DNA from 3 places in the Streptomyces sp. NPDC101227 genome. Region 2 is predicted to be linked to each of the others. Evidence: riboswitches for the same ligand, from Rfam matches in the RefSeq annotation. Region 2 holds a riboswitch; each other region holds the start of a gene.
What was found. Region 2 has a riboswitch for cyclic di-AMP ahead of ACIRPT_RS16320 (NlpC/P60 family protein). Riboswitches for the same ligand answer to the same signal wherever they lie in the genome.

Region 1 (7,111 bases), on a different contig from region 2:
AACGGGATGTACATCCTGTACATTTTTTACAGAGAAGCAGAAGGAGCAGTCATGCTGCGACCGACGGCCCGCTATGTCCTGCCGGAGTTCACCGAGCGCACCACCGACGGCGTGCGCACCCTGGACCCGTACTCCAAGCTGCTGAGCGAGCGCATCATCTTCCTGGGCACCACGGTCGACGACACCTCCGCCAACGACGTGATGGCGCAGCTCATCCACCTGGAACACGCCGCTCCGGACCAGGACATCTCGCTCTACATCAACTCCCCCGGCGGCTCCTTCACCGCGATGACCGCGATCTACGACACGATGCGGTTCGTCTCCTGCGACATCGCGACGGTGTGCCTGGGGCAGGCCGCCTCCGCGGCCGCGGTGCTGCTGGCCGCCGGCACGCCGGGCAAGCGGATGGCCCTGCCGAGCGCCCGCATCCTCATCCACCAGCCGTCACTGCCCGAGCCGATCGAGGGCCAGGCCTCCGATCTGCAGATCCAGGCGACGGAACTGCTGCGCACCCGCGACAAACTGGAGGAGCTGCTGGCCCTGCACACCGGACAGCCGCGCGAACTGATCGCCAGGGACATCGAGCGCGACAAGATCTTCGACGCCCACGGCGCCCAGGAGTACGGCCTGATCGACGGCCTCACCCGCGGCCGCAAGCAGCCGGCCGCCCAGCTCGGCGCGCGGTGAACTCAGGTGCTGCCACCGGAGCTGCCGCCGCTGCCCGCGCTGACCCGGGCCGAGGGTGAAGTGATCGACCGGTACTTGGAGGTACTGGACCTGTTGGGCCGGATCAATCCGGCGCGCGGAAACGGCACTTACAGCGGCCTGCGCGCGGCTCAGGCACTGGTCGGCAAGGCGGCCGGACTGCGCGACGCGCTGGCGCTGATGCATCAGCGCGGCGAGAGCGAGCTGCATTCCGGGACGCTGACGCGGGCGCTGCGGGTCCTGGACGGCGAACGCCGGGCCCGGCTGGTCGCGGTACCGCCGCAGCCCGAGCCGTGATCCGACACGCGCCCGGCCGAGGAGCCCGTACGGCGTAACAGACGCGCTCGTTACAGGGAGTCGACGATTTGCAGAGCGCACCCGGTTGTCACGCGGCAGTTGACGCGTCACCCCTGGTCCCGGGCTCACCCTCCGCCGACTCCACCTCGTGAAAACCGACATAAGTCACCATTCGGTGTAAATGTGACCAATGTCACGCAGCGCATTTCTTACCGGATTTCGGGCGGTGGCGGCGTGAAGATCCCTCCACGACAAGGCCCCGCCACCGCGACGGGGCGGTCCGGGCGGACGCCTAATCCTGCCGCCGTCCGGATGTCAGGTCGACGCGGTTGGATCGGCAGGAGCGGAGGACCCGAGCACGACGGGGCCCCGGCACTCGTGGCCGAGGGCTCCTTGGGGTGAAGCCGTACGCACGGCCGGGCACTCTTCGCCTGCCCGAACCCGACAGGTCCCCCTTCGCAGGCGGCTGACGAAGGGTTGCGCATGAGCATGCGTGGACATCTGCCGCATCTGCTGGCACGCGCCGGCACCGTTTCCGCCCTCACGATGGTCACGATCACGGGCACCACTGTGGCGCCAGGAGCGACCGCCGACGCCGAGGCGGCCGCCGTCTCCTCGAAGGCCCTGCGGATCGCCGCCTCGAAGCGGGGCTCCCCCTACCAGTGGGGCGCCCAAGGCCCACACCGCTTCGACTGTTCGGGGCTGACTAGGTACTCGTTCAAGCACGCGGGCAAGGCGCTGCCACGGACCGCGGCCGCGCAGTACAACGACACCAGCCATGTCACCCGAGCGGCGCGCAGAAGCGGCGATCTGGTCTTCTTCCATGGCGGCCGCGGCGTGTACCACGTCGGCATCTACGCGGGCAGCGGCCGGATCTGGCATGCGCCGAAGGAGGGAGCGGTGGTCCGGCTGGAGAGGATCTGGAGCTCCGCCGTCTGGTACGGGCGGGTGGGCTGACCTGCGGCGATCGGCAGGTCACGGTCAATTGTCAGTGGCCTTGGGTACGTTGGCGAAGTGACCGGCGAACTGAGCGAGCCATTGATGGCGGCGGCGTGCGGGAGCTTCCCGCCCGCCGCCGGTCCGGTAACCGCGCCGCCCGCGCCGGGGGCTCACGCCGGCCCCGGCGGCTCAGGTGAGGACCAGCTCGGCGAGCAGAATGCCGCCCAGGGCGGTCAGCAGCGCTCCCGTGGTGGCCTCCAGGGCGCGGGACACCCGCGGACGGCGCAGCCAGGCGCCGAGCCGGTCGACGAGCAGCGCCACGGCGGGAAACCACACCGCCGCCATGCCGACGACGATGGCCGCCAGCAGCAGGGTCCGGGGCAGCGCGGGCTGCCCCGCCGGGACGAACTGCGGCAGCAGGCTGAGGAAGAGAACGGGGGCCTTGGGGTTGAGCGCATTGGTGAAGAAGCCCTGGCGCAGATATGGCGCGGTGCCGGGGCCGGCCGTCGGGTGCGGACCGGGGGCCCCGCCCTGCGCGCCGGCCGCCTGCCGGTCGGCCGCAGGGCGGCGGGCGACCGCGATCAGTGCACGGGCGCCGAGATACAACAGATAGGCACCGCCCAGGAGTTGGACGGTCTCGAACAGCGCGGGCACGGCCACCAGCACCGCCGCCAGCCCGGCCACCGCCAGCGCGGTGTGCACGAGCAGTCCGCCCGCGACCCCGAAGGCGGTCGCCACCCCCGCCCGGCGCGAGGCGAGTGCGTTGCGCACCACGACCGCGAAGTCCGCGCCCGGCATGGCGACCATGCCCGCGGCGATGCCGGTGAAAGCCATCAGATGTCCGTCCATGACAGCAGCATCGCCCGTCGGAGCCTTTAATAGGTATTGGCAATCTCCTGGGTCAGCCTGAAGAGGTTCTTAAGGGAGGCGGGTCTCTGTGTACGACCCCACGCGGCTGGCCGCCCTGGTGGCCGTGGCGGAGGCCGGCTCGATCACCCGGGCCGCCGAGCGGCTCGGCTACACCGCGCCCGCGCTCTCCCAGCAGCTCACCAAGCTGGAGCGGGAGACGGGGACGGCGCTGCTGGTGCGCCACCACCGCGGCGCCCGGCTGACGGCGGCCGGTGAGCTGCTGCTCGTACGGGCCCGGCGGGTGCTGGACGAGCTGGACCTGGCGCGGCACGAGCTGTCCCGGCTGGCGGGGCTGTCGGGCGGCCGGCTGCGGGTGGGCACGTTCGAGACGGCCGGTACGCATCTGCTGCCGCCCGCGCTGAGCGCGTTCCGGCGGGCCCACCCGGATGTGGAGCTGAGCGTGACGGAGTTCGTACCACCTCAGGAGATGACGGCGGTGGCGCTCGGCGAGGTGGATCTGGCGCTGACGCATGAGTATGTGCCGGGCGAGGCGGTGCCGGTGCCGGACGGGGTGCGGCTGGCGCCGCTGCTGACCGAGGAGCTGGTGCTGGTCACGGCCCCCGGGCATGCGCTGTCGGCGGGCAGCGGGCGGCTGGCGCTGTCGGAGCTGGCCGGGCAGCCGCTGGTCAGCATGGCGCCGGCCAATCCCAACCGGCGCGCGGTGGAGGCGGCGCTGGCGGCCGCGGGGGCGAGCGTGGCCGTGCGCTGCGAGTCACCGGGCTACGGGGTGGTGTGTGCCCTGGTGAGCGCCGGCCTCGGGGTGGCGGTGGTGCCGCAGATGATGGCGACCGGTTCGGTGACCCCGCTGGGCATCCGCCCGCTGGATCCGCCCGAGCTGCACCGCACGATCTCCGTTGCCTACCGCGCGGGCGGCGGCACCCCGGCCGCGGACACCCTGCGGGCCCTGCTGCACGGCGCGTTCACCCGCAAGTCCGGGGCGCCATGACGGGTGACGCGCCCCTGCGGCGCGTCAGCGGACGCCGACCGTCCACGGCATCGCGATGCTGACGGTCTTCCCGCCGCACGCGGTGGGCACGACGCTCAGCCGGCCGCCGGATTCCGCCGCGAGCGAGCGGATGATGACCATGCCGCGTCCGTTGTCCTGCTGGACGGCGGCGGGCAGCCGCCGCGGCCGGCGCGGGTGGCTGTCGGTGACGCCGATCCGCAGCAGCTGCGCGCGGTCGAGGCGGAGGGCGACGGTGAAGGTCGGGGACTGGCCGAAGGTGTGCTGGACGGCGTTGGTGGCGAGCTCGGAGACGATCAGGCGGACGGCGTCGGCGTACTCCGTGTCGGCGGGCAGGCCCCATGCGGCGAGCACCTCGAGCACATGCCTGCGGGCGAGGGATACCGAGGCCGGGGCGCTCGGCAGGGTGAGTGAGGATTCCTGGTGGTCTGCCATCGTGACGCCGTCCCTTTCCCGCCGGGGCCGTGGCGGATGTCCGCCGGGGCCCCGGGCCGGTGCTGTGCGCGCCAGAGTGTCACCCTTGCCGACGGTGTTGCGGCCGATCCACCGAGATGTGCGGATATATGTCGCCCAATGCGGTGAACTCTGCGACACAAGACGGCATTTGGGCTGCCAGAGAGGCTCAGGTCGGCGGTGCGGTCGCGGTGATCACGGCCACCGCCGTGTCGACCTGCTCGCTCGTCAGGTCCGCCCGGGCGGTGAGCCGCAGCCGGGAGATCCCGTCCGGAACGGACGGTGGCCGGAAACAGCCGACCGCGAGTCCCGCCTCCCGGCAATCGGCCGCCCAGCGGACCGCCTTTTCCGGAGAGGGGGCCCGTACGGAAACCACGGCGGCATCCGGCCGTACGGCCACCAGACCGGCCGCGGTGAGCCGGGCGTGCAGCTCCCGGGCCACCCCGCGGACCCGGGTGGCGCGCTCCGGTTCGCGGTGCAGCAGCCGCAGCGCCGCGAGCGCGCCACCGGCCGCCGCCGGGGCCAGCCCGGTGTCGAAGATGAACGAGCGGGCGGTGTTGACCAGATGCTCGATGACCCGCGCCGGGCCGAGCACGGCGCCACCCTGGGAGCCGAGCGATTTGGAGAGCGTCACGGTGGTCACCACATCGGCGTCCCCGGCCAGTCCGGCGGCCGCCATCGCGCCGCGGCCCCCCTCGCCCAGGATGCCCAGGCCGTGCGCGTCATCGACGACGAGGGCCGCGCCGTGTGCCCGGCAGGCGGCGGTGAGGGCGGTCAGCGGCGCGGCGTCACCGTCGACCGAGAACACCGAGTCGGTGACGGCGAGCGCCCGGCCGTCGTGGCCGCCGAGCGCTTCGCGTACGGCCTCCGGGTCGGCGTGCGGGACGACCGCCGTACGGGCCCGCGAGAGGCGGCAGCCGTCGATCAGGGAGGCGTGGTTGCCCGCGTCCGAGACGACGAGGGTGCCCTGGGCGGTGAGTGCGGTGATGGCCGCGAGGTTGGCGGCGTAGCCGGAGGACAGGACGAGGGCCGCCTCGAAGCCGCAGAACGCGGCGAGTTCGGCCTCCAGCCGGGCGTGCAGTTCGGTGCTGCCGGTGACCAGCCGGGATCCGGTGGCGCCGGCGCCCCACTGGCGGGCGGCCCGGGCCGCGCCATCGGTGACCTCGGGGTGCCGGGCGAGTCCCAGGTAGTCGTTGCCGGCGAGGTCCAGCAGCGGGGAGTCGGCGGGCCGCGGGCGCAGCGTACGGACCAGCCCGGCCCGCCGGCGTTCGGCGCGCGCCTCGTCGATCCAGTCGAAGGCCGCGCCCCGCGTCCGCCGGGAGGGCTCGGCGGGCGTCGCGGGCGAGGCGTCGCGGAGCGGCGACGGGGCGGAGTCCTGAAGCATCGGCGTCCTTCGTCTGGCGGCCTCGTCCATCGGCCTCGATTGTGGGCTGTCGATAGACGTTAGCGGTCGTTCCGCACGGCCACGGTGTGGCGATACACACACCCCGAACACGCCGTGTTGTGGGAATCCTCCTTGGCCGGGGGCGGTGGCGTACGTCAGGATCAACGCCATGGACCTGTTGAACACGCTGGTGGACAAGGGACTGCGGCGCGAGTTGCCGACCCGCGAAGAGGCGCTCGCCGTGCTGGCGACGTCCGATGACGAACTGCTCGATGTCGTGGCCGCGGCCGGAAAGGTACGCCGCCAGTGGTTCGGGCGGCGGGTCAAGCTCAACTATCTCGTCAACCTCAAGTCCGGTCTGTGCCCTGAGGACTGCTCATACTGCTCCCAGCGGCTGGGGTCGAAGGCCGAGATCCTCAAGTACACCTGGCTCAAGCCCGATGACGCCTCCAAGGCGGCCGCCGCCGGGGTGGCCGGCGGCGCCAAGCGGGTCTGCCTGGTGGCCAGTGGCCGCGGGCCCACCGACAAGGACGTGGACCGCGTCTCGGACACCATCTCCGCCATCAAGGAGCAGAACGAGGGCGTCGAGGTGTGCGCCTGTCTCGGCCTGCTCTCCGACGGCCAGGCCGAACGTCTGCGCACGGCGGGCGCCGATGCGTACAACCACAACCTCAATACCTCAGAAGCCACTTACGGCGACATCTGCACCACACACGACTTCTCCGACCGGGTCTCCACGGTCCAGCAGGCCCAGGCGGCGGGCATGTCCGCCTGCTCGGGACTGATCGCCGGAATGGGCGAAAGCGACGCAGACCTGGTCGATGTGGTCTTCGCGCTGCGCGAGCTGGACCCGGACTCCGTCCCGGTGAACTTCCTGATCCCCTTCGAGGGCACCCCCCTCGCCAAGGAATGGAACCTCACGCCGCAGCGCGCGCTGCGCATCCTGGCAATGGTCCGGTTCGTCTGCCCGGACGTGGAGGTACGGCTCGCCGGTGGCCGCGAGGTGCATCTGCGCAGCATGCAGCCGCTCGCCCTGCACCTGGTCAACTCCATCTTCCTCGGCGACTACCTGACCAGCGAGGGCCAGGCCGGCAAGGACGACCTGGCGATGATCGCGGACGCCGGGTTCGAGGTCGAGGGCACGGACACCACGACGCTGCCGGAGCACCGTACGGACGCGGAGCAGGGCACGGACGCCGTACCCGAGCCGGCCGCCGAGGTCGCCGCCGCCACGGTCGCCGCGCCCCCCTCCGACGAGACCCGCCGGGACCTGGTCTCGGTGCGCCGCCGCGGCGCCGGTACCGACCTTCCGCCCAATGCCTGAGCCGGCCCTCACCCCTGGGGAACTCCTCTCACTCGACCGGCAGCACGTCTGGCATCCGTACGGGCCGATGCCCGGCCGCGCCGAGCCGCTGCTGGTCGAGTCGGCGTCGGGCGTACGGCTGCGGCTCGCCCGGCCC
Region 2 (7,111 bases):
CGCCGGACTCCACGATCGTGCGCAGCTCCTCCATGAGGACGTTGAAGCGCTTGACGGCGTTGGCGGAGCGGGCGGCCATGCCGTACGCCTCGTCGACGCGGCGCAGCGCCTGCGGGAACGTGATCTTCTCGCGGGAGGAGAGGGCGTCGATCATGGCCTCGGCGCGCTCGCCGATGCCGCGCTTGGGGACGTTCAGGATCCGGCGCAGCGGGACGGTGTCCTCGGGGTTGGCGAGCACCCGCAGATAGGCGAGGACGTCGCGGACCTCCTTGCGCTCGTAGAAGCGCACGCCGCCGACGACCTTGTAGGGCAGCCCGACCCGGATGAAGATCTCTTCGAAGACGCGGGACTGGGCGTTGGTGCGGTAGAAGACGGCGACATCGCCGGACTTGGCGTCTCCGGCGTCCGTGAGCCGGTCGATCTCGTCGGCGACGAACTGCGCCTCGTCGTGCTCGGTGTCCGCGACATAGCCGGTGATCTTGGGGCCGGCGCCGGCGTCGGTCCAGAGGTTCTTGGGGCGGCGGTTCTCGTTGCGCTCGATGACGGCGTTGGCGGCGGACAGGATCGTCTGCGACGAGCGGTAGTTCTGCTCCAGCAGGATCGTGGTGGCGTCCGGGTAGTCCTCCTCGAACTGGAGGATGTTGCGGATCGTGGCGCCGCGGAACGCGTAGATCGACTGGTCGGCGTCACCGACGACGCACAGCTCGGCGGCGGGCATCTCGTCCGTGCCCGGGCCGACCAGCTCGCGGACGAGGGTGTACTGGGCGTGGTTGGTGTCCTGGTACTCGTCGACGAGGACATGGCGGAAGCGGCGGCGGTAGTGCTCGGCGACATCCGGGAAGGCCTGGAGCAGATTGACCGTCGTCATGATGATGTCGTCGAAGTCCAGGGCGTTGGCCTCGCGCAGCCGCGACTGGTACATCGCATAGGCCTCGGCCAGGGTCTTCTCGAAGCCGTCGGCGGCCGTCCCGGCGAAGGTCTCCTCGTCGATGAGCTCGTTCTTGAGGTTGGAGATCTTCGCGCTGAAGGACTTGGGCGGGAAGCGCTTGGGGTCCAGGTCGAGGTCGCGGCAGACCAGGGCCATCAGGCGCTTGGAGTCGGCGGCGTCGTAGATCGAGAAGGACGAGGTGAAGCCGAGCTTCTTGGACTCGCGGCGCAGGATGCGGACGCAGGCGCTGTGGAAGGTGGAGACCCACATGGCGTTGGCGCGGGGCCCGACGAGGTCCTCGACGCGCTCCTTCATCTCGCCCGCGGCCTTGTTCGTGAACGTGATCGCGAGGATCTGGCCGGGGTGGACATGGCGCTCGGCGAGCAGATGCGCGATGCGGTGGGTGAGCACCCGGGTCTTGCCGGAGCCGGCGCCGGCGACGATCAGCAGCGGGCTGCCGTGATGCGCCACGGCGGCCTTCTGCTCGTCGTTGAGCCCCTCGAGCAGCGCGGCGGGGTCGACGACGGGGCGGGCGGCGCCGTCGCGGTAGTACGCCTCCTGGGGCACCGGTGCGTCGAAATTCCCGTGGAACTTTCCGTCGAAGAGGTCAGCGGGAATCTCCTCCGGGGCCGGGCCGTGCTCGTCCTCGGGGGGCGGCGGGGGCTCGTCCTCGTGCTTGGGGCCGAGGTCCGCCAGGAAGCTGTCGTCAAAGAGGCTGCTCATCGCCCACCGAGTCTAGGCCGCCGCACTGACAGCCCGCCGCCACCTCTCCAGATCCGGCCCCCGGCCCGCGGCCCGCATCCCCGAGATCGCGTTAAGGTCACAAAAAGGTTTCGGGCATATCGAACATCAGCCTTCACAGGAGTCACACGAGTTGGCTACCGTGCCTGCTCGGGCAGCCCGTTTCCCCGCGGACGACAGCGTCTGCACGGGCCGCCTCCGCCGAGTCCGGCCCTGCCACCAGGCACCCGGAGCCGGGGACCCACCAGCACCACCGGGGTGAATCGGCCGGTGCGGCCGCCAGCAGCGGACGCATCGACCGTAGGGCAAGCCTTCCGTCATCGACACCGCCCGAACCCGACAGCTAACCCGGTAGGCGGTCCACGGAAGGAGTCGCCGGCCTTGGCGTCGCACCGCAAGCCGCGCACCCGCATACTCACCTCGCCCGGGAGCCGTCGTACGGCCGCCGGGCTCACCACTGCCGCCCTCGCCTCGGTCACCCTGCTCTCGCAGTCCGCCGACGCCGCCCCCAGGGCTCCCAAGCCCACCATCGAAGAGGTCAAGCAGAAGGTCGACGGGCTCTACCGTCAGGCCGAGGTGGCCACCCAGAAGTACAACGCCGCCAAGGAGGGCGCCGAGCACCAGCGCGCCACCGTCAACGGCCTGCTCGACGCCGCCGCCAAGCGCGCACAGAAGATGAACGAGTCCCGGCGCGAGCTGGGCACCTTCGCCTCCGCGCAGTACCGCACCGGCGGGATGAACCCCACGACGCAGCTGATGCTCGCCAAGGACCCGCAGGAATTCTTCGACCGTACGCACCTGATGGAGCGGCTCACCGGCCGGCAGAAGCAGGCGGTCACCGACTACCAGGAGCAGCAGGCGGCCGCCGCCCGGCAGCGGGCCAAGGCGACCTCCAGCCTGGAGCAGCTCCAGAGGACGCAGACCTCGCTGCAGGAGTCCAAGCGGTCCGTCCAGGAGAAGCTGGCCGAGGCGCGGCAGCTGCTGTCCCGGCTGACCGCGCAGGAGAAGGCGCGGCTGGCGGAGCTGGAGCGCCAGAAGGAGGCGGCCGCCAAGCGCCGGGCCGATGAGCTGGCGCGGCAGCAGGCCGAGAAGGCGCGCCAGCAGGCGGAGAAGGAGCGCCAGCAGCGCCAGAGCGGCGGCAGCACGACGGGCGGCGGCTCGACCGGTGGCGGCTCCACCAGCGGCGGGTCGACCAGCTCCACCCAGGTGGAGAAGGTGCTCGCCTTTGCCCGCGCCCAGATAGGCAAGCCGTACGTCTGGGGCGCGACCGGCCCGAGCTCCTACGACTGCTCGGGCCTGACCGCGGCGGCGTGGAAGGCGGCCGGGGTCGATCTGCCGCGTACGACGTGGGACCAGGTCAAGGTCGGCCAGCGGGTCGCGACCAGCGACCTCAAGCCCGGTGACCTGGTGTTCTTCTTCGACGACATCAGCCACGTAGGCATTTACATAGGCGACGGCAAGATGATCCACGCACCGCACCCGGGCGCCAACGTCCGGGTGGAGTCGATCTACTACGACCCGATCTACGGGAGCGTGCGGCCGGCCTGAGCGGCGGCTGAGCGGCTGGTTCGAACGACTTCGCCCCCTACGGGGCTCCCCTAAGGGGGCCGCAGGCCCCTACCGCACAACTGCCCCGGACCCACCCCCCACACGCCACCGCGCGGTCGTCCTCTCGAAGGGACGACCGCGCGGTGAGCCGTATGTAGCGGGTGCCCGGTCCGGGGGCCGGGGTGGACGCCGGAGCCGAGGTGCGGGCGTCGAAGCCGGGTTCCGGGCGGCCGGAGCCGAACTCCGCAGGGCCGGTCTCAGGTCCAGAGCACCGCGATGAAGATGTTGGCCATCGTGAGCCCGCCGACGGCACCGAAGAGCGGCTTGGCGATCTTCTCCTCGTCCCGCTTGACGTAGACCAGCGCCAGGATCACCACCAGGACGGCCATCTTGATGGCGATCTTGATGTTGTTGACCGGCTGGTCCTGGGCCTGGTTCAGCCCGACCAGCACGATGCCGGTGACCAGCATCGTCAGCGCGCCGTGCAGCATGGCCGGCACGAAGCGGGCGGCCCCCGCGCTCATCGCCTTCATCTGGGTGAGGAAGCCGCCCAGCAGGGAGGCGATGCCGATGATGTGCAGGCCGACGAAGATATTGATTACTACGTCCATAGTGCGGGATCGTATCCGCCGCATATCACGCGCCTTCCGGCAGGGCGCCGGTAATCGCCGCTTCGATCATGGCAGGCCGCGCACGGCCCCGTACGCGGCGGACACTCGCTCATCCGCCCGCCACTCGCGGTCGAAAGCCGTCAATTCCGGCCAACTGGGCGCTATGCCGTGACGTGCAGGTTTACCGTCCTCACTCCAGGCGGCCGACGAATGCGCGGCCCGTACGGAAGGAAGTGACGGCCACCGTGGCGTCGCACCGCAAGACCAAGCAGCACCCGCCGGCACCGCTGGGCGGCGCCCGCACCGCCCGCACCGCCCGCACCGCCCGTACGGCCCGCACCGCCCGTACGGCCGCCGCCCTGGCCCTTGCCGGTGCCGCGGGCGTCGCCGCCTTCGACGGCACCGGCCAGGCCGCTCCCCGCCCCACCCCCGCCCAGGTCAAGGGCCGGGTCGACGCGCTGTACCAGGAGGCAGAGGTGGCGACGCAGCACTACAACGGCGCCAAGGAACAGGCCGATGCCGCACGCGCGGAGCTGAGCCGGCTCCAGGACGAGGCCGCCCGCCGGACCCAGAAACTCAACGCCGCCAAGGCCCAGCTGGGCACGATGGCCGGAAACCAGTACCGCTCCGGCGGCGTGGACCCGACCGTACGGCTGATGATGTCCGCCGATCCGCAGCGCTATCTGGACGGCGCCACGATCCTGGAGCGCGCGGGCAGCCATCAGGCGAACGCGGTGGCCGGATATGCGCGCCGGCTCGGCAGCGTCCGTCAGATCCGCGACCGCGCCGAGGCCACCGCGGAGCGGCTGGAGCGCACCGAGGGCACGCTGCGGCGCCAACGCGTCACGATCGTACGGAAACTGGACTCCGCCGAGGCGCTGCTCAACCGGCTGACGGAGCAGCAGCGGCGGCGGATGACGCCCGAGGCCGACCCGTCCGGGGCCCCGGACGACGCCGGAGCGCAGGCGCCCAACTCCCGTGCCGCGCACGCCGTTTCGTTCGCCTACGCCGCGCTCGGCAAGCCGTACGTCTGGGGCGCGACCGGCCCCTCGGCGTTCGACTGCTCCGGCCTGACCCAGGCCGCCTGGAAGTCCGGCGGCGTCTCGCTGCCCCGCACGACCTACACCCAGATCGGCTCCGGGCCGCGCATCGACCGGTCCCAGCTCGCCCCGGGTGACCTGGTGTTCTTCTATTCCGGGATCAGCCATGTGGGCCTCTACATCGGCGACGGCAAGATGATCCACGCCCCGCATCCGGGGGCCCCGGTCCGCATCGCCCCCATCGACGAGATGCCCTTCGCGGCGGCGACCCGGCCGGCCTGATCCCCGGCAGCGGGCCGGCCTCAGAAGTCGACGTCGCCGTCAGACCGGCGTTACCGAGTCCCGTGTGTACGCGGCACCGGAGAAGTACGGCCGCACGCCGGCAGCTACGTCGACACGGGCCGCGCCCACGGTGGCTGACAGCCTCTCAGCCCCTCAGCACCCGATGGGCCCTCCGCCTCCGCAGGGGTGCCGCCCCGGGGGCTCTGTCTTCGGCCAGTTCGCGGCCGGTTGGTGCGGCGCTCTCAGGATCTGACCTGCAGGCCGAGCCACCGGAAGATCTCCGGCACCTGGGTGCGCCACACCGCCGTCGTGTGACCGCCCGCGTTGGCCGCGATCTGCTGCACGGTAACCGTCGTCGGACGCTTCGCGATCTGCTGGAGGCCGATGCCCGCCTGGTAGCCGTCGCCCGCCGCGCCCGAGACGAACAGGGCCGTACGCGGCGGCCGGCCGGCGGCGTTGGCGGCCTTCAGGATGTGCAGCGGGTTGGACTCGATGCGCAGCTTGGGGTCCTTGCCGGCGAGGGAGTCGGGCTCCAGTGCCGGGTCGTTGTAGCCGGACATGGCGACGGCGGCGCGGTAGCGGTCCGGGTGAGACAGCGCGAGCTTGGCGGCGCAGTGCGCGCCCGCCGAATAGCCCGCCAGCGCCCAGGAGTCCGGCCTGCCGCCGGCCCGGAAGTTGTCGATGACCATCTGGCGCACGTCGACGGTCAGCCAGCTGTCGGCGTTGACCTTGCCGGGAATGTTGACGCAACCGGTGTCGGCGCCGGTGAGGATGTTCGTCCGCGGAGACACCAGGATGAACGGCTTGATCTCGCCGCGCTGCATCAGCGGGCGGAGCTGCTCGCCGACGTGCAGCGCTCCGTACCAGGCCTTGGCCGAGCCGGGGTAGCCGGGCAGCAGCTCGACCACGGGGAACTTCTTGTTCCGGTAGGCGGGGTCGTTGTACTGCGGCGGCAGCCATACGTAGACCTCGCCGCTGACGCCCGAGATCCGGCCCTTGAGGTCGGTCATCTGGACACCTGGGCCCATCCTGGCGTCGTCCGCGGGGCGGAAGCGCTGGAGCTGCTTGGGCTCGTTCTTGAGCTTCCGGCCGCCCAGCCCGTCCGGGCCCAGGTCCTGCGCCGCCTGGATGTGGCTGTCGGTGCCGAGCAGGTCGCCCCAGGTGTCGTAGAGGTTGTTGGCGTTGTTGACCAGGACGAACACCACGGTGATGGCGGTGACCTGGGCGAACAGCAGCATCAGCAGCCGGGCGAGGGTACGTATCAGGGGCGGCCCGGCTATCCGTCCCCACAGGACGAGCGGCAGGATGACGGCGGCTGTCAGAAGCGCGAGGGAGGTGAGGAAGAAGGGCGTGCCCGTCAGGCTCATCGGGGTCTCGCTTCCAGGACATGTACGCGAAGGACGTGGGGTGTGGTTCTGGCCCCGCCTTCGGCAGTGAGCCTCTCCGCGCCCTTAGATGGTGATCCGCGTGGTCCTGGTTGCCCGTCTTTGGCCCTTCTTTACGACACCTCGCCGCGCCTCTCGGTACGGCCTCGGTACGGCTTTCGCCATGCCTCTGCGTGCGCCCTTTGCTGTGCCTCCGCGTCCGCGTCCGCCGTTCGCTGTGCCTCCGCGTCCGCGCTCAGACCAGCCGCCGGGCCGCCGCCCAGCGCGTCAGCTCATGCCGGTTGGACAGCTGGAGCTTCCTCAGCACCGCCGAGACATGCGATTCCACCGTCTTCACCGAGATGAACAGCTGCTTGCCGACCTCCTTGTACGCATATCCGCGCGCGATCAGCCGCAGCACCTCGCGCTCGCGCTGGGTGAGGCGGTCCATGTCCTCGTCGATCGGCGGGGCGTCCGAGGAGGCGAAGGCGTCCAGGACGAAGCCGGCCAGCCGCGGGGAGAAGACCGCGTCGCCATCGGCAACCCGGAAGATCGCGTTGACCAGGTCCGTGCCCGTGATCGTCTTGGTGACATAGC
Region 3 (7,111 bases), on a different contig from region 2:
GTAGATGACCGAATACGCGTACTCAAGGAAGGAACCCTGCATCTCGTCGACGACGTCGATGTCGAGGATCCTCTCCTCGAAGTCGTCCGGCGGCGGGGTCTTCGTGCTGCGGCGGGCCATCGCGGCTGCGGCTCCTTCTGCTGCGTCTACTGCCGATGTGGGATCAACATGCTCGGGTCGGTCAACACTGCCGGGCGGACCGCAATTGCCGGTCGCCCGTCTGGCGGGCCGGTCGGCCGGCGGATCGATCACTCATCGGATCGATCAGCCGGCGGATCACCCCGTGAGTCTGCCTGAGTCTGACGCGGACCATTGTGGACCGCCCCACTGACAACGCCGACCGCGACTCCCCTTTCGGCGTCTCGGGGCCGCCGCGCAGGCCCTCCGTACGGGTCCGCTCGTCCGGGAACTTCGCCAGATGTCGGCGCGGTTGCATACAGTGACAGAACTTCCTCGCAAGCGGATCGAAGGGACGTACATGCCCATGGGTCACACGGCCACAGAACAAGCCGGCTCCGGCGGCCTGACAGCGACCGAGCACCGGCTGCCCAACGGCCTGCGCGTGGTGCTCTCCGAAGACCACCTGACCCCCGTCGCAGCGGTGTGCCTCTGGTACGACGTCGGCTCCCGCCACGAGGTCAAGGGCCGTACGGGCCTGGCTCACCTCTTCGAGCACCTTATGTTCCAGGGTTCCGCGCAGGTGAACGGCAATGGCCACTTCGAGCTCGTCCAGGGCGCCGGCGGATCGCTGAACGGCACCACGAGCTTCGAGCGCACCAACTACTTCGAGACCATGCCCGCCCACGAGCTGGAGCTCGCGCTCTGGCTCGAGGCGGACCGGATGGGCTCGCTGCTGACCGCGCTCGACGACGAGTCCATGGAGAACCAGCGCGACGTCGTCAAGAACGAACGCCGCCAGCGCTACGACAACGTCCCCTACGGCACGGCCTTCGAGAAGCTGACGGCCATGGCGTACCCGGAGGGACACCCGTACCACCACACCCCCATCGGGTCGATGGCCGATCTGGACGCGGCCTCTCTGGAGGACGCGCGGGAGTTCTTCCGTACGTACTACGCGCCCAACAACGCCGTCCTGTCGATCGTCGGGGACATCGACTCCGAGCAGACGCTGGCCTGGGTGGAGAAGTACTTCGGTTCGATCCCCTCGCACAATGGCAAACAGCCGCCGCGCGACGGTTCGCTGCCCGAGGTCATGGGCGGCGAGCTGCGCGAGGTCGTCGAGGAGGAAGTGCCCTCCCGCGCCCTGATGGCGGCCTACCGGCTGCCGCACGACGGCACCCGTGAGGCGGATGCCGCGGACCTCGCGCTGACGGTCCTGGGCGGCGGCGAGTCCTCCCGGCTCTACAACCGCCTGGTGCGCCGCGACCGCACCGCCGTCGCGGCCGGTTTCGGCATGCTGCGGCTGGCCGGTGCGCCCTCGCTGGGCTGGCTGGACGTGAAGACGTCGGGCGGCGTGGAGGTCCCCGCCATCGAGAGCGCCGTCGACGAGGAGCTGGCCCGCTTCGCCGCCGAGGGGCCGAGCCCCGAGGAGATGGAGCGCGCGCAGGCCCAGTTGGAGCGCGAATGGCTGGACCGCCTGGCCACGGTCAGTGGCCGCGCCGACGAACTGTGCCGCTTCGCCGTCCTGTTCGGCGATCCGCAGCTCGCGCTGACCGCCGTCCGGCGCGTCCTGGACGTCACCCCCAAGGAGGTGCAGGCGGTCGCCAAGGCCCGGCTGCGCCCCGACAACCGCGCGGTGCTCGTGTACGAGCCCACGGAGCCGACCGCCCCGGCCGACCCGGCCGCCGACACCGAGAAGGAGGAGGCGGACCGGTGAGCGACTCCACCACCCGCGCAGATTCCGCCGCGACCACCATGGACTTCCACCCCCAGCCCAAGGGCGGCGCGCCCAAGCCGTGGGCCTTCCCGGCCCCCGAGCGCTCTCAACTGGCCAACGGGCTCACCCTGCTGACCAGCCACCGCCCCGGCCAGCAGGTCGTTGCCGTCGAGATCAACCTCGTCGCCCCTCTGGAGGCCGAGCCCCAGGGCCTGGACGGAGTCGCCACGATCATGTCGCGCGCCCTGTCCGAGGGCACCGACAAGCACGACGCCGAGGAGTTCGCCGCCGAGCTGGAGCGCTGCGGCGCCACCCTGGACGCGCACGCCGACCACCCCGGCCTGCGGGTCTCCCTCGAGGTGCCGGTGTCCCGGCTGCATCGCGCGCTCGGCCTGCTCGCCGACGCGCTGCGTGCCCCCGCCTTCGCGGAAAGCGAGGTCGAGCGGCTGGTACGCAACCGCCTCGACGAGATCCCGCACGAGCTCGCCAACCCGGCGCGCCGGGCCGCGGTGGCGCTGTCCAAGGAGCTGTTCCCGGCCACGTCCCGGATGTCGCGGCCCCGCCAGGGCACCGAGGAGACCGTCGAGCGCATCGACGCCCCGGCCGTCCGCGCCTTCTACGACGCCCATGTGCGGCCCGCCACGGCCACGGCCGTCATCGTCGGCGACCTCACCGGCGTCGACCTGGACGCGGCGCTCGCCGACACTCTGGGCGCCTGGCGCGGCTCCACCACCGAGCCGCTGAAGCCCTCGGCGATCACCGCCGACGACACCGGCCGCGTGGTCATCGTCGACCGCCCCGGAGCCGTCCAGACGCAGCTGCTGATCGGCCGTATCGGCGCCGACCGGCACGACCGGGTCTGGCCCGCGCAGGTGCTCGGCACGTACTGCCTGGGCGGCACCCTCACCTCCCGGCTGGACCGGGTGCTGCGCGAGGAGAAGGGCTACACCTACGGGGTGCGTGCCTTCGGCCAGGTGCTGCGCTCCTCCGCGGACGGCAGCGGCGCCGCCATGCTCGCCATCAGCGGGTCGGTGGACACCGCCTCCACCGGGCCGGCGCTGCAGGATCTGTGGCAGGTGCTGCGCACCCTCGCGGCAGAGGGGCTGACGGACACCGAGCGGGATGTGGCCGTGCAGAACCTCGTCGGGGTCGCGCCGCTGAAGTACGAGACCGCGGCGGCCGTCGCGGGCACCCTCGCCGACCAGGTGGAGCAGCACCTCCCGGACGACTTCCAGGCACAGTTGTACGCCCGGCTCGCGGAGACCGGGACGGTCGAGGCGACCGCGGCCGCCGTCAGCGCGTTCCCCGTGGACCGCCTGGTGACGATCCTGGTAGGTGACGCCGCGCAGATCGCGGAGCCCGTCAGGAAACTGGGCATCGGCGAGGTGACGGTCGTCAGCGGCTGAGACCCACTGCCTGACAAACCGTCAGGGACCGGCCGGGTGACGAGACGGCCATCGATCGACGCAACGGCTCCCGTGGTGCACGACCGCCACGGGAGCCGTCGTATGTCCGGAATATTGCGTCTGATTGCCCGGTGTCCTTGTGGCGTACGGCACAAAGGGCAGGTTCTGTTTGCCGATTGAAAGATGTCCCGATTAGCGTCGGTCCGACTGTTCGTCACAGGTCCGCCACAACAGTGGCACCGGACAGTCATCGCCGAGTCCCCGTACGGCGCGAGCCAGGGGAGCCGGGGACCCACATGTCCCCTGGGGTGAATCGGGCCCCTCTTCGGAGGAGCCCGTAGGAGACCTTCCTGCTCCGAACCCGTCAGCTAACCCGGTAGGCGAGAAGGAAGGAAAGGACAAGCCACCAGATGGCGTTCACCCGTGCCACCGGGAAGCATCGTCGTGCCAGCCGCACGGCCCGTACGACCCGCAAGATCGCCGGGATGGCCACCCTCGCGGCCACCGGCGTCGTCGCCTCCGTCGCCTCGCCGGCGCTGGCCGCCAGCGGTGAGATGCACACCGAGGACACCGGCCTGCAGCAGGCCGTCGTGATGGGCGACGAGCTCGCCAGCCGCGTCGAGGCCCAGGCCGACGCGCAGCAGACGGCCGCCGAGGCCGCCGCAGTGCAGGCGAAGGCCGAGGCCGCGGCGAAGAAGGCGGCCGACGAGGCCCAGCGGCTCGCCGAGGCCGCCAAGAAGAAGGCCGAGGCGAAGGCCAAGGCGGAGCGGGAGGCCAAGGAGCGCGCGGCCCGCGAGGCGGAGCGCAAGCGGCTCAACGCCTTCGTCGCCCCGATAGCCGGCTCCTACATCTCCACCGGCTACAAGGCCTCCAGCAGCCTGTGGTCCTCCGGCAGTCACACCGGCATCGACTTCCACGCCGCCACCGGCACCTCCGTCCACGCCGTCGGCTCGGGCACCGTCGTGGAGGCCGGCTGGGGCGGCTCGTACGGCAACAACATCGTGATCAAGATGCACGACGGGACGTACACCCAGTACGGCCACCTGTCGTCCATCGGGGTCTCGGTCGGCCAGACCGTCACCCCCGGTCAGCAGATAGGCCTCTCCGGCGCCACCGGCAACGTCACCGGGCCGCACCTCCACTTCGAGGCCCGCACGGGCCCCGACTACGGTTCGGACATCGACCCGATCGCGTATCTGCGCTCGCACGGCGTCGGCGTCTGACACCCCGCGTGTCCTGGTGGAGCCCCGGCCGTCGGCCGGGGCTTCCGCGTATCCGGCGGTCGGCCGCCGCCGGCCGTCCGGGCACCTGGCCAAAAAATATCGCCGAATTCCCGGAGCCCGTCGGAAAAGTCGTCCCGGTCGAATAGAGTCACGGAAAACCCGCCGATCGGCGGCGTTTCCCGGGAATTACGGCGGAGGCACGGACGATGCGAGGCCATCTTTCCGCGCATGCGGTGTGCACGGCGATTCGCGATGACATTGTTTCCGGCGCGCTCGCGCCGGGGAGCCGGCTGATCGAGGAAATTCTCGCGGCCCGCTACGGCGTCTCCAGAGTCCCGGTCCGCGAGGCGCTGCGCACCCTGGAGTCCGAGGGATTTGTCACCACCCGCCAGCATGCGGGCGCCTGCGTCGCCGAGCCCACCGAGCAGGAAGCGGCCGATCTGCTGGACATCCGCGCCCTGTTGGAGCCGCTGGGCGCCGCCCGTGCCGCCGTCCGCCGCAGCCCCGCCCACCTGAAGGTGCTGCGCGGCCTCGTACGGCTCGGCCGCGAGCGGGCCCGGCACGGTCACCCCGCGGACGTGCGCCAACTGGACGGCTGGTTCCACGAGACGCTCGCCCAGGCGGTGGGCAGCCCCAGTCTGACGGCGCTGCTCACGCAGCTACGGCGCAAGATCGAGTGGATGTACGCCGTGGAACTCCCCGCGCGGGCCACCGACTCGTGGGAGGAACACGGCGCGGTGCTGGACGCGGTGGCCAGGGGCGATGCGGAGCGGGCCCGCGCCCTGATGGCGACTCATATCGAACGCTCCCTTCCGGTGTACCGGCTGCGGACTGCCGCAGCCGCGGTGAGGGATGCGAAACGGCCCGTCAACACGGCGCGTGCCCGTAATTAACATGAGGTCTGTATACAAAGGGGTGCGGGATTTTCCGCGGGGTGCGTAATGGTGCCCGTTATTCGTGATGCCGGTATTTCCGCGCTGCGCGTCCGCCCGGATAATCGGCGATCCCTGATTTCGGTATGCCCGTACGGTGAATCGGTTTCAGCGACTGCATGCAATTCCGTCCCGCGGTTGATCCATGCCCGCTGCCCACGCCCTCGCCGTCAATAAAACGACCCCGCGGCGGCAACCGTTTCGGGTCGCCGCCGCGGGGTCGCGGGCAGAGAAAGCAAAAGGATCCCGAAGGACTCGACTCAGACAGTCTCGGGGAGCTCTTCCAGGCCCTCGGAGACGAGCTTCGCCAGGCGGTCGAGCGCGGCCTCGGCGCCCTCGGCGTCGGAGGCCAGCACGATCTCCTCGCCACCCTGGGCGCCCAGGCCCAGCACGGCGAGCATGGAGGCCGCGTTGACGGGGTTGCCATCGGCCTTGGCGATCGTCATCGGGATGCCGGCCGCGGTGGCCGCACGGACGAAGATCGAGGCGGGGCGGGCGTGCAGGCCCTCTGCCCAGCCGACATTGACGCGGCGCTCAGCCATGGTGATGCCCTTCAAGTCACGTGACAGTTGTCTAGACCAGTCTCTCACGCTGCCGGAGTGCTCCGGCAGCGCTCCGGCAACGCTCCGTTGAAACCGAGCGTACGCATGCCGAGCCGGTTGTCAGTGCCCCGCCGTACGCTTATCCGCATGCAGACGCAGCCGGATCACGCGTACCCGACCCACTGGGAAGCCGACGTGGTGCTGCGCGACGGTGGCACGGCGCAGATCCGCCCCATCACCCCCGACGACGCCGAGCGGCTGGTCTCGTTCTACGAGCAGGTTTCGGACGAGTCGAAGTACTACCGCTTCTTCGCGCCCTACCCGCGTCTGTCCGACCGTGACGTCCACCGTTTCACCCACCACGACTACGTCGACCGCGTCGGCCTCGCCGCCACGGTGGGCGGCGAGTTCATCGCCACCGTCCGCTATGACCGGATCAACGACCAGGGGCTGCCCGCCAAGGACCCCGAGGACGACCAGGCCGAGGTCGCCTTCCTGGTCCAGGACGCCCATCAGGGCCGCGGTGTCGCCTCCGCCCTCCTGGAGCACGTCGCGGCGGTGGCCCGTGAGCGCGGCATCCGCCGGTTCGCGGCCGAGGTGCTGCCCGCGAACTCCAAGATGATCAAGGTGTTCACGGACGCCGGCTACACCCAGAAGCGCACCTTCGAGGACGGCGTGGTCCGGCTGGAATTCGACCTGGAGCCGACCGAGCAGTCCATGGCCGTGATGCGCGGCCGGGAGCAGCGCGCCGAGGCCCGCTCCGTCCAACGGCTGCTCGCCCCGGGCTCGGTCGCCGTCATCGGAGTGGGCCGCGCCCCCGGAGGCGTCGGCCGCTCCACCCTGCGCAACCTCCTCGACTCCGGCTTCACCGGCCGCGCCCACGCCGTCAACCACGCCTTCCCCGAGGGCATGGACCGCCTCGACCCCGAAGGCGTCCCCGCCGTCCGCTCGCTGCGCGAGATCCCCGACCCGGTCGACCTGGCGGTCATCGCCGTGCCCGCCGACCATGTCCCCGAGGTCGTCCGCGACTGCGGCGAACACGGAGTCCAGGGCGTGCTGATCCTGTCCTCGGGATACGCCGAAGCGGGTCCCGAAGGCCGCGAGCGGCAGCGGGCCCTGCTCCGCCAGGCCCGCTCGTACGGCATGCGGCTCATTGGGCCCAACGCCTTCG

Region 1: another riboswitch for cyclic di-AMP. It lies ahead of ACIRPT_RS03745 (C40 family peptidase); the one in region 2 lies ahead of ACIRPT_RS16320 (NlpC/P60 family protein).
Region 3: another riboswitch for cyclic di-AMP. It lies ahead of ACIRPT_RS31855 (M23 family metallopeptidase); the one in region 2 lies ahead of ACIRPT_RS16320 (NlpC/P60 family protein).

The regions. Positions count from the first base shown of each region.
Region 1 covers NZ_JBIWOD010000001.1:807,942-815,052, reverse strand. The annotation lists gene ACIRPT_RS03755 (ATP-dependent Clp protease proteolytic subunit) at 52-687, shown strand; gene ACIRPT_RS03750 (hypothetical protein) at 694-1,002, shown strand; cyclic di-AMP (ydaO/yuaA leader) riboswitch at 1,282-1,482, shown strand; gene ACIRPT_RS03745 (C40 family peptidase) at 1,486-1,959, shown strand; gene ACIRPT_RS03740 (LysE family translocator) at 2,131-2,790, opposite strand; gene ACIRPT_RS03735 (LysR family transcriptional regulator) at 2,879-3,796, shown strand; gene ACIRPT_RS03730 (ATP-binding protein) at 3,821-4,249, opposite strand; gene ACIRPT_RS03725 (8-amino-7-oxononanoate synthase) at 4,437-5,681, opposite strand; gene bioB (biotin synthase BioB) at 5,821-6,975, shown strand; gene ACIRPT_RS03715 (adenosylmethionine--8-amino-7-oxononanoate transaminase) at 6,968-7,111, shown strand, end outside.
Region 2 covers NZ_JBIWOD010000006.1:266,276-273,386, reverse strand. The annotation lists gene pcrA (DNA helicase PcrA) at 1-1,651, opposite strand, end outside; cyclic di-AMP (ydaO/yuaA leader) riboswitch at 1,859-2,043, shown strand; gene ACIRPT_RS16320 (NlpC/P60 family protein) at 2,051-3,217, shown strand; gene ACIRPT_RS16315 (hypothetical protein) at 3,475-3,828, opposite strand; gene ACIRPT_RS16310 (NlpC/P60 family protein) at 4,062-5,150, shown strand; gene ACIRPT_RS16305 (alpha/beta hydrolase) at 5,393-6,517, opposite strand; gene ACIRPT_RS16300 (LuxR C-terminal-related transcriptional regulator) at 6,771-7,111, opposite strand, start outside.
Region 3 covers NZ_JBIWOD010000017.1:149,589-156,699, forward strand. The annotation lists gene ACIRPT_RS31840 (DNA topoisomerase (ATP-hydrolyzing) subunit A) at 1-120, opposite strand, end outside; gene ACIRPT_RS31845 (M16 family metallopeptidase) at 485-1,837, shown strand; gene ACIRPT_RS31850 (M16 family metallopeptidase) at 1,876-3,243, shown strand; cyclic di-AMP (ydaO/yuaA leader) riboswitch at 3,485-3,641, shown strand; gene ACIRPT_RS31855 (M23 family metallopeptidase) at 3,654-4,466, shown strand; gene ACIRPT_RS31860 (GntR family transcriptional regulator) at 4,673-5,359, shown strand; gene ACIRPT_RS31865 (HPr family phosphocarrier protein) at 5,659-5,940, opposite strand; gene ACIRPT_RS31870 (GNAT family N-acetyltransferase) at 6,088-7,111, shown strand, end outside.